DNA from 4 places in the Bacillus sp. ISL-47 genome. Region 2 is predicted to be linked to each of the others. Evidence: riboswitches for the same ligand, from Rfam matches in the RefSeq annotation. Region 2 holds a riboswitch; each other region holds the start of a gene.
What was found. Region 2 has a riboswitch for cyclic di-GMP ahead of J7I93_RS04530 (hypothetical protein). Riboswitches for the same ligand answer to the same signal wherever they lie in the genome.
Positions count from the first base shown of each region.

Region 1 (7,017 bases), on a different contig from region 2:
ATCGTCTAACGGAGGAAATTGACCTTGATTTGGATGTCAGGAAAAGTGACAAGGTCATCGGTTACTGTGGCTACTTTAAGTTGGTCAATGGCTTTGAAAAAACGGTCTATTGGACCCGAGATGAGGTCGAGGCGCACAGGATTAAGCATAACAAGGCAAAAGACAAGAAATCCATTAATAATGTTTGGCGCTCTGATTACGATGCGATGGCTATGAAAACGGTTCTTAGAAATATGCTAGGCAAATGGGGTATCTTGTCCATCGATATGCAAAAAGCATTCTCAGAAGATGAGCAGGAGCGTGAGGTAAAAGATATTACGGATGAGGCCAATGAGTATGATGAGCCAATTCAGTATGACTCTCCAAGCAAGGAAGAGCATGTATCAGATGAAGAGCCTGAAATTATTGATACGGATCAAAAGAAGAAAAAAACTAGCAAAAATATGTCCGCCCAGGAATCATTGGACATAGATTTTGAAGATGCAGAGTAACAAAACAAATGTCCTCCTTCCAGCATGGATCTGGGAGGAGGCTAGAGATAAAGAACAATTGAAAATGCTTGTTTTAGAGTATATGCGGAGGTATTCGGATTACAAAGTAAAAGGGGTTAAAAACGGATTTGCTGTATGTGAGAGGGAGTGAATCACATGTTTGTTAAGACCATTCGTATTCCAAATGGAGATGTATTTTCAAAGTATTTTATATTCAAATGTGAAACTATCGGGGAATCTGATATGCGTGCCATGTCATAAAAATGTCCATAGGAAGTAGGTGATACGGTGCCCGAAAGTTATCCATTTCCAACCTATTCAGGATTATTAGAGCCGAAACATTACAAAAAAATTGGATCAGCATTGTGGCTTTTTCTCTGGTGCGTCAGTTCCACTACAAAAGAGATTGAACGAGATGGAGTAACCTGGGGCATCGTGTTAGGAAATAAGCCATTGAAACGCTCAGAGTTGGCAAAACCTTTTGGAGTTAGCGAAAGAACTGTTCAAAGGTGGCTGGATGACCTAGAAACACATGGTTACATAAAGATCACCAGAGCACCTTATGGATATATTATAACTGTTAAAAACTCTAAAAAATACAGCAAAGAGAGAGTGGACAAAAACGTCCAGTCTGATGGAGACCGGACAAAAACGTCCAGTCCAGAGTGGACAGAAATGTCCAGTCATGTGGACAAAAGTGTCCACTCTAATAAAGATATTACAAAGATAAATAATACTACTATTACTATTACTAAAGAAAATGACCCAGTAGATATTATTGCTGAAAGATTCATAGAGTTACGAACGATACAAGAAGGACGTTCTGTTTACCCAACAACAAAAGATTATGAAGCAATCGCCCGGATTGTCGCCCGTGGTATGCCGTTGCCACAAACAATCAAATTGCTTGAACAGTGTTTTGCTGAATATAAAGAACGTCAGCCAAATGGAGCCATTAAAGCCTTCGGTTACTGTGAAAAATACATCATGGATCATTATGAGGCCTTAGTAGCAAGAGAACAGGCAAAAGAAGCAGCTAAAAACGTTAAGCCTTTTAAAAGCAATAATTCTTATAAACCTAAGGGTATGCGATCCAAGCCAATACGTACGGAAATGCTGCCAGATTGGTTTTATGAAAATGAGCAACCAAAACAACCGATAAAGGAAAAATCACCTGACCAAATTGCTGCCGATAAGGCTGAACTTGATGAAATGCTGAGGAAAATGCAAGAGCGGGAAGTGCCTAGCAATCAAGATGAGCTGGCCCGTAAAAAGGCAGAACTAAATGAAAAGCTAAAAATATTAAGATCAGGGAGTTGAAACCATGGGGATCCTATATGAATCCGTTATGCAACAGAAAAGGAATATCCTCATCAAGAGATTGTCAGAACTTAATATTTATAAGGCTCAGTCAGGAAAGAGAATCCACGATTGTGATTACGAGGAACTGAAATATGAGCTTGTACTGGCATCTTTTCGGGAGATTAATACAGAGGCTACACAAAATAACTGGTTTTGAAGGGAGATATGAAAAATGACTATCACAAATGTTAAATTAGTTACTCGCTGTCCAAAATGTCTGGCCAAGGGGACAGTGATAGGACATCGAAAAAACCTCTTATTACTTGAATGCAGGGACTGCAATACACGCTGGAATACTTACTCAAAGACTTGCAAGATTTGTGGAAAGCCAAATTATTTCTACATTGAGGGTCCATGCGTGAAATGCTACTCGGAAAAACACAACGCCATATGATTTTAAAAGCAGCGAAGCTGAGCTTGCTGCTAAGTTTCCTCAAAAAAAAGACCCCTATAAAGAGGTTGTTTAGCTGACAAGCTTATTTAATGCGGGGATTAATTCATTAAAGTACGGTTTTACAATAAAATCTTTAGCACCATAATTTAAAGCTTCCACGATTAATTTAGATTGTCCCATTGCGGAGCATATAACAACTTTTGCATTTGGATCAAGATTCTTGATCTCTTTTAAAACAGCCATTCCATCTTTACATGACATTGTTAAGTCTAGTAATACGATATCTGGGGAAGACTTCTTGAAAAGTGATATAGCTTCGCAACCATCAGAGGCTTCAGCAATTACTTGATAGTTGCCTTCAGACAAGGTTCTTTTAAGTATTTGTCTCATAAACATAGAATCATCAGCAATTAGTACTTTATTAATCATATCAAACTCCCTTTTTGAAAATTAGGCAAATTTAAGAAAGGAGTTATAAGAGATTTACGAGATTGATAAATCTCGGTAACCCGGCTGCCTTAGCTTTTACCTTACACCCGTGGCTTTGCGTCTTTTACTTTCATAAAATTTGCCATTATAGGTATATTAACACAGTGAATATAGTGGAAAACGACAAAATGTGACAAAAAATTGATAATTTCGTGACTTATGGATTATAAATTTCGTTGGTGGTGAGGGAATGAAGCAATTAGACTTATTCTCCTTTGCCCTTGAAGATCAGATAGCTGAACTAAAACAAGGCGAAGAGTTGGAGTTTTACAGAGGGATGGAACGGCTGCTGATCCGTCATCATGAAAAATACAAGGGCGTTTGTCATTATCAGGGACCTGATTTCTCTGGTGTAGCATTTCATCTTGATGAAAGGGAAGGATTAGATTTGTTTGTTGCCAAGATAAATAGGTGGCTGGAAGAGTAAGACAAGGAAGCAAAAGAGTAAACTAGGTATTCTTTCGAATTCTAAAAGTATACTCCCTGCATTTTTTGTAAATGTTAAGAGAAAAACAAGGGAGGATTTTTAGTTGGAATGGATTTTTTATCTATACCTGATAAATACGTTTTTTATCTTAATCATAGCAATTCGGGATGTACGTAGGCCTGCCAAGGCTTTGAATTGGATAATAATCGTCCTTCTTTTTCCTATCATTGGTTTCTTGCTTTATCTTAGCATATCAAATCCTAAGTTTATTCATCGGAAAAGATTGACCTCTTCTAAAAGTGAATCGAATAAATTACCTGATACATTTGGTGATTCAGCATCGGTAATCGCCGATGCTTTACGGCCCTTCACTGTGAATGGGCTACGAACGGGCCAAGTCCAAGTATTTGACAATGGAATAGCAAAATATAAACAACTCATTGAATCCCTCCAAAAAGCCCAAAAAACGATTGATCTGGAATATTTCATATTTAGGAATGACCAAATTGGTAATCGCATCACAGAACTGCTAATCGAAAAAGCAGTAAATGGAGTGCGGGTTCGTTTTATGAGAGATGGCTTGGGGAGTTATAAATTTCCGCGTGAAAAAATCCGACAGATGGTCAAAGCAGGGATAGAATGCCGTACAATATTTCCTTTACGATTTCCTTGGATCTTTTCTTATTGGAATTATCGGGATCATTGTAGAATTGTCACAATTGACGAAAAAGTAGCTTTTACTGGATGCATGAACGTAGGATATGAATATACAGGATTGAAGCCTGACGTTGGCTACTGGCGGGATACCCACTTGCAAATCATAGGAGATGCATTGGTCGATTTACAGACTGTCTTTGATGTTCATTGGAATATGGCAGTGCCGGAAAAAATAAAATCAAATACTAACCCGAAAACAAAGTCTGATGTAATCAATCCAATCGGCAGAGAAGATCATGTCAGATGGTTAGCCGAATTGGGATCAGAGTTGAGCACCCTAGATTATAATGAGATAGACATATCGCCAAAAACAAGGACATTGCAAAAAGCGTATATCCATACGTTGGAAGGAAACCCTGGAATTCCTACCCCATTTATTCGTCAAACTTACTTTATATGTATAACACAAGCGACTAAGACTATTGATATAACAACACCCTATTTTGTACCGGAAACAGATATTATTATGGCATTAAAGACAGCAATAGCTCGAGGTGTGAGCGTAAGATTGCTGGTTCCTCGCCACAATAATCAAAAAATCGTGGGTTTTGCAAGTCGTACTTATTATGGGGAACTTTTAGAAGCTGGTTTACAAATCTACCAGTACGACAAAGGAATGATTCATACCAAGGTGTTGACTATAGATGAGGAGATTGCTGCCGTAGGCTCAGCAAACTATGATATGAGAAGTTTTCGACTGAATTATGAGGTATGTCAAGTCTTGTACAGTGCAGATGTGGCGAGGGAACTCACAGATCAGTTCGAACGTGATCTAATTGACTCTATTCCATTAAATATTGAAGACTTGCTGGAACGACCCCTGACCGAGCGGATTGTTGAACAGAGTGCCCGCCTGTTTTCTCCATTATTATAAGTTGATAAAACCGGTATTTTTTATCTTTCTGATTTTAATTTAGCTTACATGTTGTAATATAAATATTTTAAAACATGAGGATTTTTGAAATCGAGTGAAATATAAAATGGAGGAATAAACTTTGGGTGAAGTTTTTTTTGGTTTACTGACAATCAAAGTCATAGTAGGTTTTGTCACCTTATTTTTTATCATTATCATAACCGGTAGAACATCAATCTCTCAGTTAACCCCGTTTCACTTAGTTTTTGTATTAGTGCTTGGAGATTTTTTAGGAAATACCATTTATGAAAATAAGGTAGGGATTTTTCACTTTTTATATGCCATCGGATTGTGGACGCTTCTCATGTTGGGGATAGAGTTCTTGACTCTAAAAAATAAATCGACACGTTCTCTCTTATTGGGGGATCCTAACATCATTATTCGGGATGGTGTAATGGATAGAAAGTTACTTAAAAAGAACAAATTGGATGTAAATCAAGTATTAAGTATACTTCGACAAAATCAGGTTTTTTCTGTTCGCGAAGTCAAATACGGTATATTGGAAGCTAATGGGCAAATAAGTATATTATTACAATCGAAGTATCAAAAACCAGACAAGCAAGACCTCAGTCTTCTAGAAAGTCCAGTATACCTCCCAACAGCGTTAATTATAGATGGGGAAGTATTAAGGGATAATTTACATGAACTCGGATTTGATCAACAGTGGTTAGATAATCAATTAACTACCAATGGCTATGATAATGTTAAACGTATACTCTACGCAGATTGGCGAGAAAATGAAGGAATTCATATTAGTCCATTTTAAAATTTTATTAGGATATTAGCATATGTTTGTGAATGGCCATTTGGATTTTAAATATTAATTCAGTGTTTTTATAAAAATTGAAACAGAGAATATGTATCTCGACTCTTATTTGAAATTTAAAATGTTATCTGCATTTTGATTGATACTTGAAAATTAATTTATCAAGAGATTGACTGTTTCTTATAGTTTCAGGGTCATCTAACCCTTTCCTTAATCCGGTTTCAATAAGCACTTTTCTATACAATTTAATCTTTTTTCTAAGCTCTCGGCAGAAATTACACATTAATTTGCTCCTTTAAATGATAAAATTACAGGAACTATTATTTCAGATAAAGGGAAAATATTGAATGATTTCGACAAAACTTGTCTATAAAAGACAAAAATTAGTAATAAGAAAAAGCCAGGATTTCTCCCGGCCGACCTAATATAATTTTAGCACTTGGGAGGGATTCCTGGTGAAAACCAATATAGAAAAAATGACAACTGAAATCGATAGTCGATACCCCGCCGAGAGAGTTCGGTAAGCAAGTTATATCCTGGTAATCAGGGAAGCCTTCTCATTATGAATTAAACTACTCAAATAAGATATGATCATTTATTCCATAACTTGGATAGATTGATGGGGACTATTTCTTCCCCATTAATTTGTTTATGTATTATTGGATTTTGAAAAGGGTTGTAAGCATAATTTTCACTACCATATTTTGAATTGCGAGCACGGACATCAACACCGAGGACACTTCGAATCATTTTGTGGTATGTCATAGCTGTTCATCTCCTTTGTATTTATTAGATTTATTATTTTTAATTGCTCAATAAAAAATTCATAAAAAAACAAAATAAGTCTACTGGAACAACCAGGGGCACTGAATGGCGAATTAAGCGTTGTTTGGTGTCCATTTTTATTATATCCAAAGGAGTGTTTTTAATGAAAGAAGCTGCCAGCAAACAAATTGAATCCATTCTTAAGGATTACCATTGGATGATGAACTCTATAAAGATACTCAGGGACTCAATGAAAGATGCAGGGGAAGAGCTCACAGCTCAATATGGAGATGAGGCTGGGATGCCGAAAGCTAAAGGCTCCACAAGTGATCCTGTTTATAGAGAGTGTGTACGCAGAGAGAGAAGACATTCAGTTATTCATAAGTACGAGGCAAAGATTTCTGTTATTCAGGATCGGATGCATCTTATTACAGATGATAGAGAAGTGGAGGTTCTCTATTGGCTGCTTGAAGGGAAAAGTTATCGATGGATTGCTATGCATATGGGTTTGTCTCATACCCACATTGGACGTATTAAAGATTCAATTGTTAAGAAAATGAGTGAATATGTTCCAAATGGGACAATCGGGACAAATGATACGAAATTGCTAAAACATAAATCTGCTTGCTAAACTTGAAGGCAGGACGGGGAGGCGGTAATAAGCTGCTTCCTCTATATTTGTTCGATGATACA
Region 1 covers NZ_JAGGQS010000022.1:55,087-62,103, reverse strand. Annotated here, with positions in the region: gene J7I93_RS08820 (recombinase RecT) at 1-491, shown strand, start outside; partial or broken gene J7I93_RS08815 (hypothetical protein) at 780-1,589, shown strand; gene J7I93_RS08810 (hypothetical protein) at 1,816-2,010, shown strand; gene J7I93_RS08805 (response regulator) at 2,317-2,676, opposite strand; cyclic di-GMP riboswitch class I at 2,748-2,830, opposite strand; gene J7I93_RS08800 (hypothetical protein) at 2,927-3,163, shown strand; gene J7I93_RS08795 (phospholipase D-like domain-containing protein) at 3,267-4,754, shown strand; gene J7I93_RS08790 (DUF421 domain-containing protein) at 4,876-5,559, shown strand; gene J7I93_RS08785 (aspartyl-phosphate phosphatase Spo0E family protein) at 5,684-5,842, opposite strand; gene J7I93_RS08780 (helix-turn-helix transcriptional regulator) at 6,488-6,955, shown strand.
Region 1: linked by a shared signal. The riboswitch ahead of J7I93_RS08805 (response regulator) and the one ahead of J7I93_RS04530 (hypothetical protein) in region 2 are both predicted to bind cyclic di-GMP.

Region 2 (8,326 bases):
AAAAGAATGGGTGCTTGATGGCTATTCAGAAAAGAAAGAAACTGATTTGCCTGTAACAGAAATCAGCGCCACCAACGTTACCAAAACGGGAACGGATGAACTTCCGGCTTCAGTCGTAATCGGAGAGGATCGCATGCCTCCGACAGAAGTCATTGACAACGACAGCTTCTCCGAATTTGATCCGGAACAGGATGGCATCGATTTCTATGAAAGCCTGGAAGGAATGCTCGTTCAAGTCAACAACCCAAAAGTAGTGGCACCGCAAAAGTATGGTGAGCTTGCAGTTGTTCCGGGAAATGTCCCAACGAACACGGCAGATGGCGGACTGCGCATTACGGAAGACGATTTTAACCCAGAAAGAATCCACATTGATATGAACAATGAAAGCTTTGTGGCTAAAATGGGAGACAGTTTCAACGGAAACATCCAGGGTGTCGTAAGCTACGGCTTCAGCAACTATAAAGTGTTAAGTGACGAAGCAGCTTTGCCGGAGCTTGTGGAAGGTGAAGTGGTTCGTGAGGATACAGACATTGCTCCTGAAGAAGATAAACTCACCATTGCTTCTTATAATGTGGAAAACTTCTCACCAAAAGTAGATGCCGAGAAGGTTGCGAGGTTAGCAGAAGCTATTGCCAAGAACATGAAACAGCCTGATATTATCGGACTGACAGAGGTCCAGGATAATGATGGCCCAACAGACAGCACTACAACTGACGCAAGCCAGAGCGCAGCACTTTTAATCGAAAAAATTAAAGAGCTAGGCGGAACGGAATATACGTATACCGATATTGCGCCAATCGATAAAATGGACGGCGGCCAGCCGGGCGGAAACATCCGTGTCGGTTTCCTTTATAATGCTGAACGTGTATCCCTGATGGAAGGCACAAAGGGAGAAGCAAACGAAGCGGTCGGTTTCGAAGATGGCAAGCTGACTCTTAACCCCGGCCGGATTGATCCAAAAAACGAAGCCTTCGAAGACAGCCGCAAGTCTTTGGCCGCGCAGTTTGAGTTTAATGGTGAAAGCGTAATTGTCATCGCGAATCACTTTAACTCCAAAGGCGGAGATCTTCCGTTATTCGGAAAAGTTCAGCCGCCCGTTTTAAACAGTGAAATTCAGCGTATGAAAATTGCTAACGTGATCAGCGGCTTTGTAAAAGACGTGAAGGAAAAAGATCCGAATGCGAACATCGTATTGCTTGGCGATTTTAATGACTTTGAATTCTCCAATCCTTTACAGGCATTAAAAGGACAGGAATTAACAAACATGATTGAAAAAGTGCCGGCAGAAGAGCGCTACTCCTATTCTTACCAAGGTAATGCCCAAGTGCTCGATCATATTTTAGTTTCCAACAACCTTGCGGACAGAACAAAAGTTGATATTCTTCATATTAACTCTGGCTTTATGGAAGAGCATGGCCGTGCAAGTGACCATGACCCGGTCATGATTCAAACCAGCTTAAAAGAACAAGTGAAGCCGGAAGAGCCGAAGTATGACCATGTATTTAATCTGGTAGACTATCATGCGAAAAAGTACGTCGTCGGACCTTATAATGCATTGGTTACAATGGACGAATCATCTACTCTTACCGAAGGGCTTTGGCTAAAAAAATCAGCAACTGTTACAGGCGAAGGCCTGAAAAATACACGAGTTGCCATCAGCTCAGCAAACAAAGGTGCCATAATAGACCTTACAGGTGCAGAAATTAAAGAAGTCATGATTGAAAGCAATAAAGTCGCGGAAATCCGCGGGGCGGAAAATGTCCAGAAGTGGACGATAGGCAAGAAAGCAAATCCTTCCGGCATCAAATTTACGGACTCAAAAGGAAATGCGATGCATTCACCTTTTGAGCCAAAGGTAAACCAGGCACCTGTTGCCGCAAAAACGCTAGAAAATATCAATGCGAAAACAGGCCAGGAAGTTTCACTTGATTTAAACGAATATTTCTCTGATCCGGATGGAGACGAGTTATCCTACACTGCAACAATCGGAGCAGTAAATGGTTCAATCCTGACGCTTCCGACAGAGACTCCAGAAACGTATCTGATTGCTGTTACAGCAAAAGACGGGAATGGCGGCGAAGTAACAGTCCGCTTTTCCCTGACAGTCGAAGAAGCTGAACAGCTGGAGGGCTATTATGAAGATGCTTCCGGAAAAACAGGTGAAGAGTTAAAAGCAGCTCTTCACAATATCATTTCCGAGCAGACCGTTATTTCCTACAGCGATGTGTGGGACGCATTAAAGGAAACCGATGAAGACCCGGCAAATCCTGACAATGTCATTCTTTTCTACACAGGAGAATCCCGTTCAGAAAACCTGAACGGCGGAAATGCCGGTGATTGGAACCGGGAGCATGTTTGGGCAAAATCACATGGCGATTTTGGAACCAGCATGGGACCTGGAACAGATGTGCATCATCTGCGCCCTACTGATGTAGGAATCAACAGTGCCCGCGGAAACCTTGATTTTGATAACGGCGGAACGGCAGTCAGCGGCTGTGACGGCTGCTATAAAACGGCCAGCTCCTGGGAACCGCCGGACAGAGTAAAAGGCGACGTTGCCAGAATGCTTTTTTACATGGCTGTCCGCTATGAAGGCAATGGAGAAGTGGATCTTGAATTAAACGAGCTGCTGAATAACGGTTCAAATCCATACCACGGAAAGCTTTCTACTCTGCTTGAGTGGCATGAACAGGATCCTGTTGACGAGTTTGAACGCAATCGTAACAACATCATTTTTGAAAAATGGCAGCATAACCGTAATCCGTTCATTGACCACCCGGAATGGGCGGAAATGATTTGGGAGCAGGCAAACTAATAAGCTATGAGGGATGGAAATCGTATAGGGTTTCCATCCTTTTTTCTTCCGGTAATTATTGTTAATTTTAACCAACATACACACTTATTACATAAATCTGCCTATTTATAGTAAAATTGTATTATTGTCGAAAAAGAGGGACAGGACACCAAGAAGCCTGTCGTTATTTGTAAGGAGTGGAAAAATGTTTGCAAGATTAAGAGTTTTAGTTGTTATTGCTGCAGTTGCTCTCAGCTCCCTTCTATCGGCCGGTTCATCAAGTGTTTCAGCTGCAACCTTGATCGGAAAAGGCCTGTATATTAAAAATGGAGTGACTATTGAAATTGATGGGAAGAAGACTGTGTTTAACGATCCTATTCTTAATAAGTCCGGCCATCTGCTTTTGCCGATGAGAGATTTATATGAAGCGATTGATGCCAAGGTTTATTGGGATAAAAAGAATCAAACAGCTAGTGCCGTCAGAAATGGAAAAAGAGTAGATCTTACCATAAACTCTACTATTGCCAAAGTAAATGATAAGAAGGTTACTATGAACGTTGCTCCTCTTATGTACAAATACAGGACTTACGTACCGCTGCGCTTTGTGAGTGAGAACCTTGATGGGAAGGTTTATTGGAATCAGGGTGAACAAACCGTTGAAATAACACTTAATCATCAAAAAATCCCACCAGAAGATCCATACGTATTACATATGAACAATAAAAGAATCATCATGGAAGATCCTTTAGAGGAGAGAAGCGGAAGAACGTACATTCCTGCAGACTATTTTTATAATTATTTGGACAGCACAAGTTCAAATTGGGTGACAGATAGCCAGCTGGAATTTCAGGTTGCCGGCTTGAACTTTGTTTTTACAAACGGAAGCCAAAACGTTCTAATCAATCAGGAGAATGTGCAGATTGAAGAAAAGCCGTTTATCGAGTCAGGAAAAATGTACGTTCCTGTTCATTTTATTGTCAATGCACTGGGGGGCAACCTGCGTATCCTGACTGATAAAAGGGAATTGTACATTTATCTCTATCATTATATGTTTACAAGCGATTTCCTTGAGAAAACAGAGGGCTCAACTACACGTCCTGCATATGTCCCAAATGCAAGCTTGGAAGGCTCACGAGACCTGCTTGTAAGCGATAATCCTGAAAGAGTTACACCTGCTCTCGTTCCTAATCCAGCAGCCACGCTTGCTCAGCATAATGTAAATTTAGCAGATCCAGTTAACGAGCACCGGATTTTTGGATGGCATCTTAATAAGCTTGGAAAAGAAGCGAAGATTGGGATAACCATTCAAAATACTTCAAGCATCAATAGCCTGGAGGTTACAGGTTCTAAAGGTTATGTGAAAACGAGCGGAAACAGCTGGATTAATTATGATATTGGCCTTCCAATAGCTGATAAAGTCCTGAATGACAAGCTAACTGATTCAGCGAGTATGGGGATGGTTATACAGCCGGGTGAAACGAAACTAATCGAAACATATGAATTGCATCCTAACTATATTATTGGCTTTTTGCAGGATGTCGATATTCGCTCGATAAACGGAGGAAATAGTGAATACACAATCCGAACTGTTTTGACAACAAATAATACAGACTTAACAAGGATTCACTCAGAACCAGTTCCGATTGATCCATACGCTGCACATCCGAGAGGCGTTTGGCCAAATGCTGAAATCCGGGCAGTCCTGCCTGCCTATACAGTGGGCTCACCGGAAGTGGGCTATAACATTTCGAACGGAAAGACGGATCACTTCCTTACCGAAGAGAATTCATTAGCTAAAGTCAATGGCTCAGTTGGAAATTCAGGCCACTTTGGCATGAATTATAAGGTGGATATTCCTATTATCAACCCAACTGGTGAAGCGAAGACCATCAAGCTAAAAATAGCGGGCAGAGGGGGACTATATAGCGGAGCGGTGAAAATGAATGGAATTGTTTATTTGATCCCAACCCTTAAGCCTTCCACGGAGTATGTTGAACTCCCGGCTTATACTGTTGCAGGTGCTGAGGATATGATTAGCCTTGAGATCATGCATGCAGGCGGAGCCAGTCTGCCAGCTGCGATTTATGTTGAGGCACAATGATAAATGGGAGGGCCGGCAAATAGGTGCCGGTCTTTTTATAGAATAGGAATAGTCCTTTAGTCTTAATGTTTGCGGAAAAATAGCGAAATTTGTTGAAAATATATTACTATAGTTATATGATAATTGTATGAAAATTGAAAAAGGCAAACTTATTGAAAAATAAGGACGCAAAGCCGCGAGTCTAAGGTCATATACATGACTAAGATCGTCGGGCTGCCAAAATGTCGGGAGTATATGTCTTTTTATAGGGTATAGCTAATAATAACATTCAAACTCTGCCGGACGTTGGCGAGTTTTTTACTTTTTAGTTTTCAGAATTGTAAATAAATTGGAAGGGCGTGGGTAAAATTGAAGATTTACTACGGATCGGTGGAATTCTTTGAAAGGGAGATTATTCATTCTCTTTCCCGCCAGGAGACAAATTCTCTTGAGGAAATTGCAGAAAAGCTGGAGAAAGAATTATTATATGATTTCATTTGCGATGAAAAAATCAAGAGGGAATGCTTGAATAACCTGGTATGTGCGTGTACGAGAGTGAACCATCAATTCATTAATGCGGATGGAACAGATTCTTCTATATCTGCTTATAACTAATGCGGGAAATAGCTAAAAAGAACCCATCTCAAGTAAGTGGGCTCCTTTTAGCTATTTCTTGTTTTTGTTTAAAATCTTCTGAAGCAATGCCTGATTTTTCTTGAAAGCATTCTGCGTTTCATCAGATAATAACTTGTATTCCATCACTTTACCCTCGCTGCTGATGGTTGCTTCAATTATATCTCCATCTGACAGGTTTGATGAGAATTGCTTCATGGAGACAACGATTCTGTCACATTCATTCTTGCTGGGTAATAAAACAACTTTTTCTCCTTCTATTGCATCAACGGTGTATCTTTCCAACGTTATCAGCCCTCCTCAACGGTAAATCCATTTTCAGTTGATTCCACAATAATATTTCCATGGTTATAAGTACTGTAAATTTTCGAACCTATAGATTTTAACCTTTGTACGACTGCCGAGTTTGGATGACCATAGGAATTGTCTCCATATGAAAGTATGGTAATGGAAGGCTGAACTTTATTCAGGAAGCTTGAAGAAGTTGAAGTGCTGGAACCATGATGGCCAGCTTTTAATATATCTGCAGACACATTGTATTGCTGGGTCATATTCGCTTCATTCTCCATTGTTGCATCTCCAGTTAATAAGAAGCTAACGTCTTCATGGACCACTTTTAATACAACAGAGGATTCATTTAAATCTGAACTTGAATAGGTTGAGTTTAACACTTGAACAGCAATATCTTCATCAATGTTTAAAAAATCCCCTTTAGATGGGATATCCATTGGGATATTTTTTTGGTCAATTAATGTTAAATACTCTGTATAAGTCTTTGTCGTATGAACTTTACCGCTATCAAGGACCCTTTTTACAGGGAACTTTTTTAAAACTTCAATTAGCCCGCCGATATGGTCAGCATCTGGATGAGTGGCGACCATGACATCAATCGAACCAATGCCTTCCCGGGTTAAATAGTCAGTCACTTCATCGCCTGCGTATCTGTTTCCGCCGTCGATTAATACATTTTTACCATTAGGGGTTTCCAGCAATATGCTGTCGCCTTGGCCGACATTAATAAAATGGGCGGTGATTTCACCGCCTGCAATGTGTACATCATGATTTCGAATGATTCTAGCCAGGAAAGAAGCAAATTCTGCCCGATTTACATTTGAGTTTGGCCTGAATGTGTTGTCTGGATATCCGCCAGTTATATCATTATGAAGCAGCACCTGAATGACGCCATACGCCCAGTGCTTTGTTGAAACATCTTTAAATGAAATGCTGCTTTTTCCGGTTAAGCTGTATGCTCTCACTAGCATCGCAGCTAGCTCTGCTCTGGTGATTGCGGCATTAGGATTAAAGCTGCCATCACTATATCCGCCCATAATCCCTTTTTTTGCAACAGCACCAATAGATGAATAGGCCCAATGCTTGGAAGTGACATCAGTAAAAGATGGTGCCGCACTTGGCAGCTTTAAGTGACGAGTAATGATAGCTGCAACTTCTGCACGAGTTATACTCTTTTTAACACCATAGGAACCGTCATTGTATCCGCCTACTAAACCAAGCTCATATAATAAGTTAATATTTGCCTCAGCCCAGTGCCCGCCGGTGTCTGTAAATAAACCAGCTGGCTGCGGTTTTGGATTATCTTTTATAATATTTCCGTTAGCATCATGATAATGGTATTCCCCTGTTTCCAGCCCGTATTTTGAACAGTTTGTCCAACAAGTATGACCTCCACTGGAATCTGTCCCGCCTGGAGATGCCGCGGCTTGTGATAATGGTATAAGAAAAAAGGATATAGTAAAAAGTAAAGCAACTAATTTTTGCATAGTAACCTCCTCTATTTGTCAATTAATTTCCATTTGCTATTGTAACAGAATTGTAATGAAAGAGGAGGGAAATTAGTTAAGTGGAATAAATTACTAAATAATGATAGAAATATTCTCTTCCGCCATTTAAAATAGATACATATACCTACTCAGAATGACATATATTTTGTAGAATCTAAAAAATAGGGAGTGTGAAAGTCAATTGGTTAATAGGTGCAAGAAAGGTTTATCTAGTTTATCGATTATTTTTATTTTATTGCTGGGATTGATAACATCCCCAGCATCAGCAGCAATGGAAGAATCAATCAGATATCTTGCTTTAGGAGATTCATTAGCAGCAGGGATGACCTCTGATAAGCAGATTAGTTTGGGATATTCCGATATGGCTGCAGAGCACTTAAAAGGACAGGGACTGCTGGATACATACTCAAAGGCTTTTGCAGTGCCAGGGTATACTACCGAGAATGTACTGTCAGATTTAACAGAGAAGGAAGAATTAAAGGCAGCCATTAAACAAGCAAACGTTATTACGATTTCAGCAGGCGCCAATGATCTCCTGAAGGAAGCCAAAATAGACCGTGAAAAAGGAACTCTCAACATTGATCCCGCAACGATAAAGCCTACTCTTCAAAGTATAGCTGCGAACTACATCAAGATCCTTCAAACGATTAAGGAATTAAATCCGGAAGCAGCCGTTTATGTGATGGGTTATTATTTCCCATTTCCATACCTCTCAGACGTTCAAAAACCTCAACTAATAGAACTAACACAAACGCTAAATAAAACGATTCAAGCAGCATCAGCAACTAAAGGGGCAACCTTTGTTTCTGTTTATGAAAAATTCGGGGATGACCCAAAGCCATATGTGCCAAACCCTGAGGACATCCATCCTAATTTGGAAGGATATAAATTAATGAGTGAAGCCCTGCTGGAAAGCATGGCTAAGTCCAAGCAAGCGGCAGATCTGCCAGAGGGACATTGGGCTGAAAAAGAATTAAATTTATTTTTGGACAATAACCTGTTTCAATTGGATGAAAAGGG
Region 2 covers NZ_JAGGQS010000009.1:80,617-88,942, forward strand. Annotated here, with positions in the region: gene J7I93_RS04520 (chitobiase/beta-hexosaminidase C-terminal domain-containing protein) at 1-2,815, shown strand, start outside; gene J7I93_RS04525 (copper amine oxidase N-terminal domain-containing protein) at 3,000-4,895, shown strand; cyclic di-GMP riboswitch class I at 5,028-5,116, shown strand; gene J7I93_RS04530 (hypothetical protein) at 5,244-5,489, shown strand; gene J7I93_RS04535 (DUF3006 domain-containing protein) at 5,541-5,792, opposite strand; gene J7I93_RS04540 (S-layer homology domain-containing protein) at 5,798-7,285, opposite strand; gene J7I93_RS04545 (GDSL-type esterase/lipase family protein) at 7,488-8,326, shown strand, end outside.

Region 3 (8,326 bases), on a different contig from region 2:
CACATCAGCTGCAAATGGACCTATCCATGAACAGGCAGATGGAAAAGCAGCTCCGGGACCGCCGGGATGATATTGAACGAAGGCTACTGGGTTTAAACGACACGATCGAACGGGCTGAAACGCTTGTTTCGCAAATCACGGTAGTTATGAATTACTTGATGGGTGACTTAAAGCAGATGGGGGAAGTCATTGAAGATGCCAAGGTCAAGCTGGATTTCGGTCTGAAAATTATCGAAGCTCAAGAGGAAGAGCGTAAACGGCTATCAAGGGATATCCATGATGGCCCTGCACAAATGATGGCAAATGTCATGATGCGGTCCGATTTAATTGAGCGGGTATATAATGAGCGGGGCGGAGATGCGGCTCTTACAGAGATTAAGGATCTTAAAAAAATGGTTCGAAGTGCTCTCTATGAGGTGCGGAGAATCATCTATGATCTGCGTCCAATGGCACTCGATGACCTGGGCTTAGTGCCTACCCTCAAAAAATACCTGCAAACCATCGAAGAGTATCACAGTACGACAAAAATTAAATTTGCAAACCTGGGCTTGGAAAAAAGACTTCCTGCCCAGTATGAGGTAGCACTTTTTAGACTGATTCAGGAATCAGTCACGAATGCACTTAAGCATGCGGAAGCACAAGAAATTGTTGTAAAGCTTGAAATTAATCAAAATAGAGTTGCCGCTGTCATTAAAGATAATGGCAAAGGATTTAATATCCAGGAGAAAAAAAGGCAATCATTTGGGATAATCGGAATGAGGGAGAGAGTAGAGCTTTTGGAAGGCCAGCTTTCAATCGATTCCAAAGCCGGAAAAGGCACGATAGTTATTATTCAAATACCTTTAACATTATAAAAAAGGATCTGTTAAAGCATATTGTTGTTTTTAGCACCCTGGTGATTGGAGCGGAAGGCACGAGACTCCCGCGGAAAGGGAGTGCCTGCAGCGGAAATCAACAGACCAATTTAACAGAGCCATAAAAAAGAGATAAACAACTGGAAGAACTCGGGGAGGCGAAGTAATTGAATACGAAGATCGTTATTATTGATGACCATCAATTATTCAGAGAAGGGGTAAAACGCATCTTAGATTTTGAAAGATCATTTGATGTTGTGGCAGAAGGAGATGATGGCACAGAAGCTATTTCATTGGTCGAGGAGTATAATCCAGATGTTATTATTATGGATATCAATATGCCGAATGTAAATGGTGTTGAGGCTACACGCCAGCTTATTGAAAAACATCCTGAATCCAAGGTGATCATCCTTTCCATTCATGATGATGAGAACTATGTTACACATGCGCTTAAAACTGGTGCCAGCGGATATCTATTGAAGGAAATGGATGCCGATGCATTGGTAGAGGCTGTTAAGGTTGTAGCAGAAGGCGGATCCTATCTGCATCCAAAGGTTACACATAATCTTGTGAACGAATATCGCCGCCTGGCAACAGTAAGTGCAGGAGGAGGCGGATCCTACTCACAGCCTGAAATTCGCCGTCCGCTCCACTTACTGACGCGCCGTGAATGCGAAGTCCTTCAGCTCCTTGCAGACGGAAAAAGCAATCGTGGAATCGGCGAAGCACTTTACATAAGTGAAAAAACCGTCAAGAACCACGTCAGCAATATCCTTCAGAAAATGAACGTCAATGACAGAACCCAAGCTGTTGTTGTAGCTATTAAAAATGGCTGGGTGGAAGTACGATAAAGGAAAAAACGGAATGGCTGCCGCCATTCCGTTTTTTTGTATTTTATGGGTACCAGGTACCACCCGAATTTTGTCGAAAAGTATTAATGGAAAAAGCACGCGAATGGGCATGGGCCGCTCGCGTGCTTTTTGTTTTTTCGTTTCTTGCAATCTCTTAATCTGCTTTGGAGCAGACAATAGATTAAGAGCTGATCAGGATTGCTTCGAAAAATAAGACTTAAGTTTAAGTTCCAGTTTAAAGGGCCCATTCATATACCTTCTCATCGCCATCTGGAAAAACTCCTCAATCAGCATAAACACTACAAATGGCAAGGCAATAACCCCAACCCAAAACCACATTTCATCCCCTCCCTATAAATCTAGTAATGATATGTATATAACACTTATGTAAAAATATTACATCACTCTCCGGTATAAATAAAGGGTTTAGGGTACCAGGTACCACCCGAATTTTGTCGAATTTCCTTATTGTCCTCCCATTATTCGATCCTAAACTTAATGCAATTTGTCACACGATCATATAAAATGGAACAAGAACATACAGTAGAGAAAAAAGATAAGGATGGTAACTCTATTTATGAAAACGGCTGTTGTAACAGATAGTACAGCATACATCCCCAAGGATTTAAGAGAAAAGTTACATATACATATGATTCCGCTTAGTGTGATTTTCGGCAATGAAACCTATCAGGAGGAAGTGGAGATCACTGCAGCGGATTTTTATGAAGAAGTGAAGCATAAGGAGCTGCCGACGACTTCGCAGCCTTCTGTTGGCCAGTTTGTTGAGCTATTTGAAGAGCTTTCGAAGGACTATGACGCAGTTGTTTCGATTCATCTATCGAGCGGCATCAGCGGCACTTTCCAGGGGTCCGTGACGGCTGGCAGCATGGTGGAAGGAATTCAGGTGTTCCCGTTTGATTCTGAGATTAGCTGTATGGTGCAGGGGTTCTATGTTTTAGAAGCTGCTGAACTGGCTGCGGCCGGGAAAAGCCCTCAGGAGATTGTCGAGCGTCTTGAAGAAATGAAGAAATCAATCCGCGCCTACTTTATGGTCGATGATCTATCTCATCTTCAGCGCGGCGGACGCCTTTCAAGTGCACAGGCATTGATTGGAAGCCTGCTGCAGGTAAAGCCGCTGCTTCACTTTGAGGACAAGAAGATCGTGCCTTTTGAAAAAATCCGCACCCGGAAAAAAGCCATGAAGCGTATGGTCGATTTGTTCTGGGAAGACGTGAAAAGCGGCGAGCCTTATCGAGCGGTCATTATTCATGCGAATCGGGAAGAGGAAGCGCGCGAATGGAAAGCTGAGCTTGCGGCTCAGTATCCGAATGTGGAATTTATGATCAGCTACTTTGGACCGGTTATCGGAACTCATTTGGGCGAAGGTGCGATGGGATTTGGCTGGGTAAAGAAGTAAAAGAAGGCGCCATCTTTTAAAGAGGATGGTGCTTTCTTTTTGTCTATATTGTGAAATACGCGAATGGACTTGAACAACTGGGTTGTAGAATGGCAAAATTGAAGAGTAGAAGATAGTTATTCTTTTTATCAAAAGTCTCTTTCTTCAAAGATTATTGTTTTCACTTATAAATTCTGCCCGTTGATTTCCGCTGCGGTCACTTGCTTTCCGCGGGGAGGAATGGGAGCCTCCTCGGCTTCGCCTGTGGGGTCTCCCACTCCCTCACTTCCCGCAGGACATTGAATAAACTTCCTTGAATAGACACCGCACGAAGAAAATGCGAATGCATTTTCGAGGATCAAGTGCCCTCCGCTACAATCAACTCAGAGCTCAAACTAAGTTAGCTTACCCGAAAGCAACAAACTTTACGAAAAAGCCTACCTAAAAAATAATGAGGTGATTTTTTGAGATTTACTTTAAGAAGCATTAAGCTATCTCCACATGTTAACGAACCCCCTCCAGACAGCCTCCCAATTACCTCGATTAAGACCACTCCAGAGCCACCGCTTAATCAAACTTTCCCTTTTAACAAAGAACTCCAGCAATTACTTCACGGAAAACAGCTTCTAATGGATGATCTGCCTTTCCCCCTGGAAGAAATCCAGCAACACTATGAAAACGGCCACATTCTTTACAGAAAAGGCATTAGTAAAGAGAATAATAAGATTGCCTGTGCGAGGTGCGGCAATCAGGATCTCTCGCTTTTTGCCAGCTTTCCCTGTGCGCGCTGCGGTGAGAAGGGTTGTACCTATTGCCGGAAGTGCATCATGATGGGGAGGGTGGGTGCTTGTGCACCTTTGATTAGCTGGCGGGGGACAGAGCAGGACGAGGTGATAGCTCAGGATTCTTTAGTTTGGAACGGCAAGCTTTCAGATGGGCAGCAGGCTGCCTCTGATCGAGTAAAGCAGGCTATCCAAGTTAATAAAGAACTCCTCGTATGGGCCGTATGCGGAGCCGGGAAAACAGAAGTGCTTTTCGATGGAATCAGCACGGCCCTCGCATCTGGAAAAAGAGTCTGCATTGCCACTCCGCGGACTGATGTGGTCCTTGAGCTTGGACCTCGTCTAAAAGCAGTCTTCCCCGGTATCCAAGTTGCCGTCCTCTACGGTGGCAGTGAAGACCGCCATCTCCAGGCTCCGCTAACCATCGCCACCACTCACCAGCTTCTCCGTTTCTATAAAGCCTTCGATACCGTCATCGTGGATGAAGTAGACGCCTTTCCGTACACGGCAGACGAAAGCCTGCAATATGCTGTCCGCCAAGCCCGCAAAGACCTCTCCTCGATGATCAGCCTAACAGCAACTCCAAACCGGAAATGGCAAAATGAATGCCGGAGCGGGAAGAGAGATTTTGTCACCATCCCCGCAAGATATCACCGTCACCCTTTACCAGCTCCAGCCTTCAAATGGTGCGGCAACTGGGAAAAAGCTCTCAAAAAGGACAAGCTTCCGCCGCCAGTCACCCAATGGATCAAAAAGCGGCTCGAAACCCAAAAGCAATGCCTGCTGTTCCTCCCAAAAATCGATAAGATGGAAACAGTCCTAACTATCCTCAAGAAACTCCACCCGAAAATTGAAGCGGTTCACGCGGAAGATCCAGACCGAAAAAGCAAGGTCCAAGCCATGCGCGACAAAGAGATCCCGATGCTTTTAACCACAACCATTCTGGAAAGAGGCGTAACCTTCCCCAATATTGATGTAGCCGTTCTAGGAGCAGAAGACCGCATTTTTACAGAAAGTGCCCTTGTCCAGATCGCCGGCAGGGCTGGGAGAAGCGCGCAATTTCCCGCTGGCGATATAACCTTTTTCCACTACGGCAAAACAGAAAACATGGTTCAAGCACGTAAACAAATCCTCCAAATGAATATAGAAGCCAGAAAGAAAGGACTGATTGATTATTAATTGTCTCATTTGCCACGAAGAAATCACCCTAGTAGTAAGCTGGTCGACTCTTTGGTCCAGGCCAAAAGAAGATCACCTGTGCATGAATTGCACCGAAAAACTCTCTTTTATCCAAGGGGAAACCTGCGAAAAGTGCAGCCGTCCGTTCAGTCAATTAGAACCGCAATTTCGTACCGGAAACCTTTGCCGGGACTGTCTAAAATGGAATGAGGATCCGGAGTGGGGCCATTGCCTTGAGAGCAACCACTCCCTTTTCCTATACGATGACTTCCTAAAAGAAGTCATTGCCCAATATAAATTCCGAGGAGATTATATCCTTGCCAAAGCGTTCTCTCCTTTTATAAAAGCAAAGCTGCAAACGCTCGCCTTCGATCTGCTTGTCCCTATCCCATTAAGTCCTGAGCGGCTTTATGAAAGAGGATTCAATCAGTCAGCTGCACTATTCCAGGAGGCGGGATTTGCATCAACAGAAGTCCTTCAGCGCACCCACTCCGAAAAACAATCCAAAAAATCACGAAAAGAGCGAATCCATCTCCAGCAGGTCTTCCAGCTCATTCCGAATACAGACATTCGAGACAAAAAAATTCTCCTCATGGATGATATCTATACAACCGGCTCTACCTTATACCATGCCGCGAAAGTGCTGAAAGTAACAGGAGCGGCTTCCGTTAGCTCAGTCACAATCGCACGAGGTTAAAAATGGAAAAACTTTCATTTACATTAATTGTTAACAATCTGTTCATAGTGCTAACGTCATATGGTAACATATTCTAATTAAGGGCAAATTTTACGAAAGTAAAAGACGCAAAGCTGCGGGCCTAAAGCAGGTTCCTGCCATGGCAGCCGGGTTGCATAGAAAAATGAACACTTTCCTCATTTGCCTTTTTAAAAGGAAAGGACGTTATGCATTGAACAAATTATTTACTCGATTTAGCAGGAAGCCAATGGATGAGATCGTCAATCTGGATATTGAAGATCCCGCTATCTTTCGGACCCTATTTATTCATAATCCCGATATGACTTATATTACTGACCTTAAAGGAAACATAATCGAAGTAAACAAAAGTACATATAGCATCACCGGGTTCACGAAGGATGAGATTATAGGCGCCGATATTTCTTCTTTTATCAATGAGGAAGAGATCCCGGGTGTTTTGAGTGCATTTCAGCAGGTTTTAAAAGGGAGAGCGAAAAATACGATCTTTTCAATTTTTCATAAAAAAGGTCATTTACTAAAAGTGAATAATATATCCATCCCCGTTTATAAAGATAAGCAGATCATTGGTGCCATTGGCATTTCGAAGGATATTACAAGAGAAGAGAACTTGAAAGAGACATTGGAGCTGCAGAATCAAAAGTACAAGTCCCTTTTTGATTATCATCCCGATGCTATTTATACACTGGATCCAGAGGGGAATTTTTCAGAGTACAATGATTCTTTAGAGGAGCTGCTCGGAGGTTCTCCCGAGTATTTGTCCGGTTCCTTTCGGGATGTTATTGCAGAAGAGTATTTGGATACGACTGTTGAGCATTTTCAAAAAGCCCTTCAAGGCAGCCCGCAAACCTATCATAGTGTTGGGGTTAAGAGGGATCATGATTTGGTAGATGTACAAGTCACAAATGTTCCCATTAAAGTTAATGGCCAAATTAAGGGTGTTTTTGGGATTGCAAAGGATATAACCAGCTTTATTCAACAGCAAAGGGAGCTGGAAAAGATCAAGGATAGCCTTAATCGTGCCCAGATGGTCGCCAATATTGGGAGTCTTGAGTATGACGTGGAGAAGGATAGGGGATTTTGGTCTCTGCAATTGTTTCGGATTTTTGGCATTGATCCCCAAGAGGGATTCGTCCCAACATTTGATGCTTATTTAGGCTATATCCATCCGGAAGATCGGACTGCTTTTAAAATACAGTTTAATAGGCTTTTGAATGAAAAAAGAAGTGCGGTAATCGAGTGCCGCATTTTAAGGAAGGATGGGCAGGAGCGATATATTCAGCATAAAGCAAGTTTCCTTGATGAGCATCAATTCCCTAAAATTGTCGCAACGGTTCAGGACATAACCGAGAAACGGCAGATTGAAGAGAAGCTTTATGAGAACGAACGTAAAATAGCGCAAATCTATGAAAATCTTGATGTAGGAATCTATTCTGCTGATTTAATAAATAGAAAGGTCCTTCACTTCTCAAGGGGAGTAGTAGGCATCTTTGGCTATACGGCAGAGGATTTTATAACTGATTTTGAGTTATGGAACAGGATCATTCTGCCCGAGGATAGGCCAGGGGTCTCCTCAGAGCGGGAGAAGCTGAAGGAAGGGAAAAGCATCCGCTATCAATATCGTATTCTCCATAAATCCGGTGAGCAAAAATGGGTGAATGTTGATGCCATTCCGATTTTGAATGAAGAAGGGGAATTAATTCAGGCAGATGGCTTTGTTGCCGATATTACAGAATCCAAGAGGCTGGAAGAGAAGATGAGGCATATGGCTTTTCATGATTATTTAACAGGGCTGCCGAATCGAAGATCCTTTGACGAGAAGCTGAACAGTCTGCTGGAAACCGGCACTCAGGCAAAATTCGCTGTTATGTTTTTTGAAATGGAGCGGTTAAAGCATATTAATGACACATTAGGCAATGCAGTCGGGGATGAACTCTTAAAGCAGGTTTCTCAAAGAATAGTAAAATCGCTTAAAGGCAGCCAGATGGCAGCAAGAATCAACGGGGATGAATTCGCGATTATCATGGAGGGGTTTCATAGCATTGAAGAGCCTACACGGTTAGCTCAGGAAATCACCCGGTCGACTTCAAATTCTTATATCATTGACAGCTATGAACTGTATATAAACTCCACAATCGGCATAAGCATTTACCCCAATAACGGCAAAACGGCGGAAGAGATCATCCGAAACGCAGATGCTGCCCTCTACCATGCCAAACAAAGAGGGAAAAACAGCTATCAGGTATATAATTCCTCCATGGATATCCAAGCCTACAAGCTTTTTACCCTTGAACGCGATATGCGGGAAGCCTTGAAAAATAATGAATTATATCTTGAATACCAGCCAAGAGTGGATACAAAAACGGGCCGTATTTTAAGTGCAGAAGCCTTGATTAGGTGGAATCATCCGGATTGGGGGAGAGTATCTCCGGCTGAATTCATCCCGGTAGCGGAGGAATCAGGGCTGATTCTGGATATTGGCGATTATGTGATATGGAAAGTCTGTGAAAAGATTCAGGAATGGAAGAAAAAAGGTCTTCATGTCGTTC
Region 3 covers NZ_JAGGQS010000006.1:32,199-40,524, reverse strand. Annotated here, with positions in the region: gene J7I93_RS03165 (sensor histidine kinase) at 1-854, shown strand, start outside; gene J7I93_RS03160 (response regulator) at 1,022-1,705, shown strand; gene J7I93_RS03155 (hypothetical protein) at 1,898-2,044, opposite strand; gene J7I93_RS03150 (DegV family protein) at 2,283-3,122, shown strand; gene J7I93_RS03145 (ATP-dependent helicase ComFA) at 3,566-5,062, shown strand; gene J7I93_RS03140 (ComFC family protein) at 5,052-5,759, shown strand; cyclic di-GMP riboswitch class I at 5,832-5,918, shown strand; gene J7I93_RS03135 (EAL domain-containing protein) at 6,007-8,326, shown strand, end outside.
Region 3: linked by a shared signal. The riboswitch ahead of J7I93_RS03135 (EAL domain-containing protein) and the one ahead of J7I93_RS04530 (hypothetical protein) in region 2 are both predicted to bind cyclic di-GMP.

Region 4 (8,326 bases), on a different contig from region 2:
AGCTGAAAACCTTGGAAGGCTCGGCTGTGATGTCGGCTTGATGACGGTAGTTGGGGATGATCCAGAAGGGGGATGGCTGCTGGAGTATACAAAAGCCTTTGCTGATATCACACCATCGCAGTCCTTGCCGGGATTTACAACCGGTACCTATACGGCGGTGCTTGGCCATGATGGGGAAATGGCAGTGGCGCTAGCTGATATGACCATTTATGAAAACGTTACCAAGGATTTTGTTGAGAAGAAGTGGGGCTATCTTGCCTCATCCGAAATGGTTATTTTGGATACCAACTACCCTCCTGAGGTGTTAAAGCAGATCATAGCCAGATGTTATGAAGAGAATATCCCCCTCTGTATCACACCAGTATCAGCTCCAAAAATTAAAAATCTGCCGAAAAACCTGAATGGTGTTACCTGGCTGATTGCCAATAAAGATGAAGCAGAAGCATTAACAGGTATGAAAATCAGCAGTGAAGGCGATTTTTTCAAGGCAGCTGAAAAGATCATGAAAAAAGGTGTGGAAAAGGTCGTGATCAGCAGGGGCGATAAAGGGCTGATTTACTATACAAACGAGGGAGAAGCGGGAGTTCTGCTCGCTCCAAAAGTAAACGTTGCAGAAGTTACGGGTGCTGGCGACTCGCTTGTTTCCGGAGTCATATTTGGCCACTTAAAAGGCTTGGGCACTGAAGATGCCTGCAAAATCGGCATGACCTGCTCCATGCTGGCCCTGCAGTCCCTTGAAACCGTGAATCCAAATTTAAACAACACACGCTTGCAGGAAACCTTTAAAAAATACTTTAACTAAGGAGAATGAGACATCATGTTGGAAAACTTGCTCGAGTACTCAGAAGAAGTTTTAAAAGCGAAGAAAGATAATAAACCGGTTGTTGCATTGGAATCAACAATTATTTCACATGGTATGCCATACCCGCAGAACGTACAGACGGCAAAAGAGGTCGAAGAAATTATTCGTAAAAATGGAGCAGTGCCTGCAACCATTGCTATTTTAAATGGGAAAATCAAAATTGGCTTATCTGATGAGGAGCTGGAGTTTCTGGCCCAAAGCACCGATGTAGAAAAGGCAAGCAGACGTGACCTGCCGTTTTTGGTGGCGAAAAAGAGAAACGGTGCAACAACTGTAGCAGCTACGATGATCTGTGCCCAGCTGGCAGGGATCGAAGTGTTCGTGACAGGCGGAATTGGCGGGGTACACCGCGAGGCAGAAACCACCATGGACATTTCAGCAGATCTTCAGGAACTTGCCCAAACGAATGTTGCTGTTGTCTGTGCAGGGGCAAAATCCATCCTGGATATTGGGTTAACCCTTGAATACTTGGAAACACATGGCGTCCCGGTTGTTGGATTTGAAACAGATGTTTTACCGGCCTTCTATACACGCACTAGTCCTTTTAATGTAAATTACAGAGTGGATACTGCGGAAGAAGCTGCCGAAATGATCCGTACCAAATGGGAACTGGGCCTAAAAGGCGGCCTTGTCATTGCCAATCCAATACCTGAGCAAGATGCAATGGAAGAATCATTTATCACAGGGGTTATCGAAACGGCACTAAAAGAAGCAATGGAAAAAAATATCTCAGGTAAAAGAGTAACACCGTTTTTGCTTGGAAAAGTAAAGGAACTTACGAATGGCACAAGCCTGACAGCTAATATTGCATTGGTTAAGCATAATGCTGAAGTGGGCTCTAAAATTGCCGTCAGCCTGAATAATAAATAAGAAAAAAAGAGAAGCCAGGCTTTATCTGCTAATGATGGGCTTGGCTTTTTCTTTAAGCAACATAAGCCGCCCTTACTGTTTACAAGATAGCATAGAAGGAGGACGCTACAGGTACGTCAATAAATTAAAGCCATCATCCTTTCCCTTCATTCATTTTCTTGAACTTAATAAACTCTAAATAATAGGTAAAGTCTTCCTTTGTAATCCCCTGCCGTATAGCCTCCCTTACTAGATTGACCCATTCCTCATCCAGGGATGTTAGGTCTGCTATCATATCTTTATTTTCTTCCAATAAATCCTCAAGGTTGGCATCAAGCGTTTTAGCTATTCTTGATAGTACCTGCAAAGAGGGATTCTTTTGGATGCCTCTTTCAATGTAGCTTAAATAAGACTTGGATACCTCGGCTTTTTCGGAGAGTTCATTAATAGAATACCCTTTTTTGATCCTCAAATTTTTAATGCGTCTACCTACCATAGGCATAATGCTCCTTATAAGAAAATATATATTCATTATAACGAACATTCCGTTCAATAAAAAGTATAGAATAGTGAGATAAACGAAGGTATTTAGAGTAATAGAACAAAAAGTGTTCTTTTTAGAGAAAAAACAGCCATTTTTAGAATTTTTCAAAATAGATAATATGAACTATACTCAGATTACCTGTTCGTTATAAAGCACTAAGATTCATCTCTGTTTATTTTTTGCTTACAAACTTGAACGGGAGAGGAGAAATCAGAACCTCATTAAATCAATAGGTTTAAAGGTGGTGCTCTATGTATCAAAAGAACTGTGATAAATGCGGTAGCCCAACCTTCAGCAGCAGTGAAATTGGGCATTGGCACTGTCCTTGCTGCGGAAATGATTTAACGGAAAATGATTTTTTGGATGCCATGACGATGGAGCCGATCCATGTCATTTACAGAAAGAATAAAAAGCCATTAAAGTATTCATTTAAGCAAATTAATGAAAATTATAAAAAAAGGGTTGGACTTTCTTACTATACAAGAAAAGAATTCGACTATATGTAACATCGTTTTATTAGAAATGGCAAAGTCTTGAAGAACTCATATCATATTTAGGCCAGAGCACCTAGTATTTAAAAAGAATATGTCGAATTGTAAGTTAATTAAATATTTAAAAAACAGCGGGAAGCTGACATATTATGACAACATAATCAATATCATGATAGTAGAATACATTTATTAGGAAAAAGATAATGAGTAAAAAGGTACAGAAAAAGGCAAACTCATTGAAAGATGAGGACGCAAAGTCACAGGTCTAAGGTATTAGGGGAAATACTAGGATGGCTGGATTGCCTGGAATACGATATGTATTTTGGGGGGAATAGTTGTGGCGGCAATAGGTTTAAAAATGGATGGAATTGATATGGAATGGATGGAGCTGATCTTGGAAGCAAAAAACTTAGGCCTTGAAAAAGAGGAAATCCGTGAATTTCTACATAAAAATGAAGCGAAGGAAGTCTTAACTAAGGCCAGGTAAACGAAATTTTATTGGTAATGGTAAAGGTTTTTTTATAAAAAAGAGCCTGAAAAAAATTCAGGCTCAAAAAATTTTATTTCTGTTCGCTTCTCCACTTATTAAAATCCAAAAACTCGCGGAATTGCTCTTTGGAAACACCGGATTCCATCGCTTCCTTTACGATTTTCATCCATTCCGTGTCGAGCTCGTCCTTGTTGATTTGCTCATGGATTAAATGGTCTACTGGGACATTCAATACACCTGCAATTTTTTCAAGGAATTGTATGGATGGGTTTGTCTGCAGGTTGCGTTCTAAAGAGCTTAGGTAAGACTTGGCCACACCAGCCTGTTCAGCAAGCTCGGATAAGGACATTCTTTTTTCTTGGCGAAGTTTTTTAACACGATCACCGATCATTGTACCTCACACACCTTATTATTGTATGTAATATGATTATAGCAGAATTCACAGAAAGGTTCCATATTAAGAACGATTTGTTCAATATTATTATCATACCACAGCAATAACCAAATTATATAGATATTTTTATAATAAATGCTCCGCGTCACAGGACGGGAGCATTTTGTGTTTCAATGATTTTGATGACTTGTTCGGCTGCTGCTTTAACATCATCAGCGTTAACATGATGGAACTGACCTTCGTAGTCATGCTGCTTAAAGGCATAGCGAGGGTCATAATAGTGTTCCAATAATAGCTTAATGAACAGTGGATAATTTTCCTTTTCAACAGCTTCATCAAGCAGGGCACGTATATCATAGTCCTTGAGTCTTTTTTTGATAAATAAAAGGCTTTCGCTTACTTTAGGTTTGAACCATTCTTCCTTTTGATAGGGCTCAACATAATCTCTGAGAATACGCTGAACACGGGACTCCATACCTGCATACATATCGATGTGGATACCTGTTTTCTTCGTATCCAGCAGTTCATCTGGCTGAACGACCTTGCCGATTCGCTTGCTCTCTGCTTCCATAATGATATATGGAGAACCCTTAACCTCTGAAAGTGCTTGATACAGCAGCGCATCAAAGGTTTTTTGGCTGCTGCCGTCACCCATTCCAAAGGAGCCGAAGATCGAGCCGCGGTGTCCTGCCATTTCTTCAAGGTCTAGGACAGGATAACCCCTCTCACTTAAAACCTTTAGTACATCCGTTTTTCCCACGCCAGTCATGCCATGAAGAACGACTGATTGATCAGGAATTAACCCAGTTGTATTTTCAAGAATATATTGCCTGTAGGCTCTGTATCCCCCAACTAAACGAGGGAAAGACACGCCTGCATAGGCCAAAAAGGTGGCTACAGATTTACTGCGCATGCCGCCGCGCCAGCAGTAGATAACAGGCTGATAGCCTTTATTTTTCAGGTCCCGAATCTTACCGAGCATGGATGGGATTTTGGGTGAAACCATCTCCATCGCTCTCCATTTAGCAGCATCAGAGCCCTCTTTTTTATAAAGAGTACCAATTTCCACACGTTCTTCATTGGTGAAAAGCGGTACATTCACAGCTCCTGGAATGCTGCACTCCTCAAATTCAATTGGAGACCTTACATCAACCGGAACTGCCTTATCCATTTGAATATATTGTTCTACAGTAATTTCTCTCATAGAAATGCCTCCAAATAAAATGCTATATAGATTGTCCATGATGGATCAAAGAATTATTTCGTATGTCTTTATTTTATCGATTAAATAGGAATTTGAAAATAAAGGTGCCTTCCCTAATCATACTCCTTTTTTCGTTAGAACGGTTTATAAAAATCTTCCAAACACTGTAATATCAGCATATCCATTGGTTTTGCTTTTTAAAAAGGAGGATAAATAAAGGGCAAAGGTGGTGGGAAGTATGTCCTTGAATACCGAGGTAGCTGTTGTTGGAGGAGGGATTGGGGGATTGACGCTCGGGCTGAAACTTGCCAGGTCGAAGATCGATGTGATGGTAATTGAAAAGCTTGAAGAGCCATCTTCCATTTATAAAGGAGAGCTCCTGCAGCCGAAGAGCCTGCAAATTTTCGAGAAGCTTGATGTTCTGAAAGATATTCAATGTAATGGTTTTTCTTTTTCCAGGATTGCCTTTGAGGAAGGAAAAAATGAGTTTTTTATGGACTATAGAATACTGCCGGGAGACTATGATTATGCCGTTATGATCGAACATGAAAAGCTGAAGAGAATTCTCCTCAGCCAGGCACTGCAGTATCCGAACTTTCAGTACTTATCCGGTGCTTTCGGAAAAGGCTATTGTGATGGGCGTTTAATAGTAGAGAGGAAGAATAGGAAGGAAAGGCTCTTTGTAAAGGCTGATTTCTATGTCGGTGCAGAAGGCAGGAACTCTATTACCAGAAAAGAAATGAATAGCAAAATTAAAAAAATAGATTATAACCATCATTTTTTGACTGTCACTTTTCCAAGGCCTCAATCGCTGGATGAAGGAAAAATCATTTCAAAAGATGAACGGTTCCTTGGTTTATTTCCGCTGCCCAAAGCTAAGGTCAGGTCTGTCTACCTGATTCCAAAGGGGAGTTATAAGGAGTTTCACGCAAAGGGGATCGACCATTTTCATCAAAACTATCTGGAGCTTTTTCCGGAATTGAAGGGGTACGTAACAAGGCTGAAGGATTGGAGTGATATTCAGCTAATGATTCCGACAGCTTTTTATGCTGATAAATATGTGAATGGCAGGTACGCCATATTGGGTGATGCCGCCCATACGGTCCATCCAATGGCCGGCGAGGGGATGAATATGGCCATCCAGGATGCTGATATCCTTGGGGAATTGTATGAAAGTATGTATTCAACCGGGAGAATTTCACCCGGCAGGCTGAAGTGGTATGAAAAAGTCCGAAAGCCGCGGGCTGAAAAAATGATCAGTCTCAGCCACCTATCCGCTTTGGTTTACTCCTATTCCAACCGATTCATTACTGGAATTCGCCGGAAAGGGTTGAAGCAAATGGAAAGGGACAAGACACTTCAATTTAAACAAATGCTGAATGTCTCCGGGCTTGGGTACTGGTCCGAATCGGCTTTGGACCGCTTTGTACAGGCGGGGATGCTGCCTGCAAGAAATAGAGGCCTTTCCTCGAAGGCAAAAAGGAATTACTTTTACACAGAAAAAGATGACTATCCTTGGAAAAGCTGAAAGAAGGTTGGACAAAGATGATAAAGGAATATGTACGTTTACTTAAGGCAAGGAATTGGATGAAAAAAAACCAGCCGTTTCTGTATAGCTGGCATGCTTATGTAGGCTTCGAGCTTGATCTTTTTTCACAGTTCAGGAAATGGAGCACAGTTAAAGAAGTGGCATCAAGCAGGAATCTGCAGGAAGAGCTGCTTTTAAGATGGGTGGAGGTGGGACTGGCCATCCGCCATTTAAAAAAGAAAGGGAAGGATAAAATTAAAACTGCGTCCAAATTCAGTTTGCCCTCGACACCGGATAATCCCCGGTCTACAGGGATCATTTTGAAAGAAATGATGGAGCTTCATATCCCAACACTGCTTTCATATCCGGAACTGCTTCGTTCTAATAAGAGAAACATTTTTAACCATGAAGAACATGGGCAAACAGTTGCGAGAACCTCCTCACTTCTTGAACAGCTCGCCCTGCCGCGGCTTTTAAAAACAATCCGTAAAAACAAGATAAGGCGGATTATTGACATTGGCTGTGGAGAAGGAGGCTATTTGACCAGGATCAGCCAAAAGTTTCCCGCTGCTGACCTGACAGGAATAGAGATGAATGAAGAAGTGGCTGAATCAGCCCAAAATAATTGCCGAGACTACCAAAATATTCACATCATCGCTTCCGATGTCTATGATTATACACCTGAATATGAGGCAGATTTGATTATGATTAACAATTTGCTTCACTATATCGAGCCTCAGGATCGCAAACAGCTTTTATCCCGTTTGAAAAGCTGGCTCAGCCGAAGTGGTTCAATCACCATCATTACTCCCATACTCCACCCAAAAAAAGGAGAAGCCTTTTCAAGTGTTTTTAATAGCTTCTTCTCCGCTTTTGAAAATCTATATCCGACCCCGACAGAGGAGGATATCGGCCATATGGCGAAAGAATTAAATTTAAAAGTAAAAACCTTCAAGCCTGTTGTAACAGAAGGCGGCTGGTATTTTATACAGCTGTCTAACAAGTAAATACCGGTCTTGAGGATACAGCCCTTAAAAAAATGGTAGAATGGGGATAAAACAGGACTAAACGGTGATGAAAATGAGAAATAAATACTTATTAATATATGAGGAGCTTGCCCAGCATATTCAAGATGGCAAGTATCCTGCCAGATCCATTCTGCCATCAGAAAATGAATTGACTGAGATGTATTCAACTTCAAGGGAAACGATTCGAAAGGCCTTGAATTTGCTTGCTCAAAACGGATTTATCCAAAAAATCCGCGGCAAGGGCTCGATAGTCCTTGATTTGAAAAAACTGCAATTTCCCATTTCAGGCTTGGTAAGCTTTAAAGAGCTGGCTGGGAAAATGGGCCAGCGGGCAGATACGATTGTAGATAGGTTTTCCTTAACTCAGCCAGATTCTGAGACGATGAAGCATCTTCATATTGAAAAAAGTGAAAAAGTATGGAAAGTCTTCCGTGTCAGAAAAATTGAAGATGAAAGAATCATATTGGACAAAGATTTTTTAATCGAGAAATATGTGCCCGGCTTAACGGAGGAAATATGCCAAAGCTCTATTTTTTCCTATATTGAAGGAGAGTTAGGGAAAAAAATCAGTTTTGCGAAAAAGGAATTTACAGTGGAGGAACCAACTGCAGAGGATCGGAAACTCCTGGATATGGAAGGCTTCCATGCGATTGTCGTTGTGAAAAATTATATTTACTTTGATGACGCAACACTCTTCCAATACACGGAATCCAGGCATAGGCCGGACAAATTCAGGTTTGTTGATTTTGCCAGAAGGATGGACAGCCAGGTGTTTTAAAACTTCTCCTGAAATGTGAAATTTGAAATCTAACGTTTTAAGCACGTCCAATAAGGGAAATCTCCATATGTGAAGATTTTTTCAAAGGAGAGGATTACCTATGAGTAAAAAAATTGCGTGCTTAATCACGAATATGTTTGAGGATGTAGAATATACAG
Region 4 covers NZ_JAGGQS010000025.1:2,846-11,171, forward strand. Annotated here, with positions in the region: gene J7I93_RS09745 (carbohydrate kinase) at 1-802, shown strand, start outside; gene J7I93_RS09750 (pseudouridine-5'-phosphate glycosidase) at 818-1,732, shown strand; gene J7I93_RS09755 (helix-turn-helix domain-containing protein) at 1,866-2,207, opposite strand; gene J7I93_RS09760 (hypothetical protein) at 2,507-2,761, shown strand; cyclic di-GMP riboswitch class I at 2,963-3,053, shown strand; gene J7I93_RS09765 (anti-repressor SinI family protein) at 3,084-3,233, shown strand; gene J7I93_RS09770 (helix-turn-helix domain-containing protein) at 3,307-3,627, opposite strand; gene mnmH (tRNA 2-selenouridine(34) synthase MnmH) at 3,776-4,834, opposite strand; gene J7I93_RS09780 (FAD-dependent oxidoreductase) at 5,073-6,362, shown strand; gene J7I93_RS09785 (class I SAM-dependent methyltransferase) at 6,380-7,369, shown strand; gene treR (trehalose operon repressor) at 7,443-8,168, shown strand; gene J7I93_RS09795 (type 1 glutamine amidotransferase domain-containing protein) at 8,269-8,326, shown strand, end outside.
Region 4: linked by a shared signal. The riboswitch ahead of J7I93_RS09765 (anti-repressor SinI family protein) and the one ahead of J7I93_RS04530 (hypothetical protein) in region 2 are both predicted to bind cyclic di-GMP.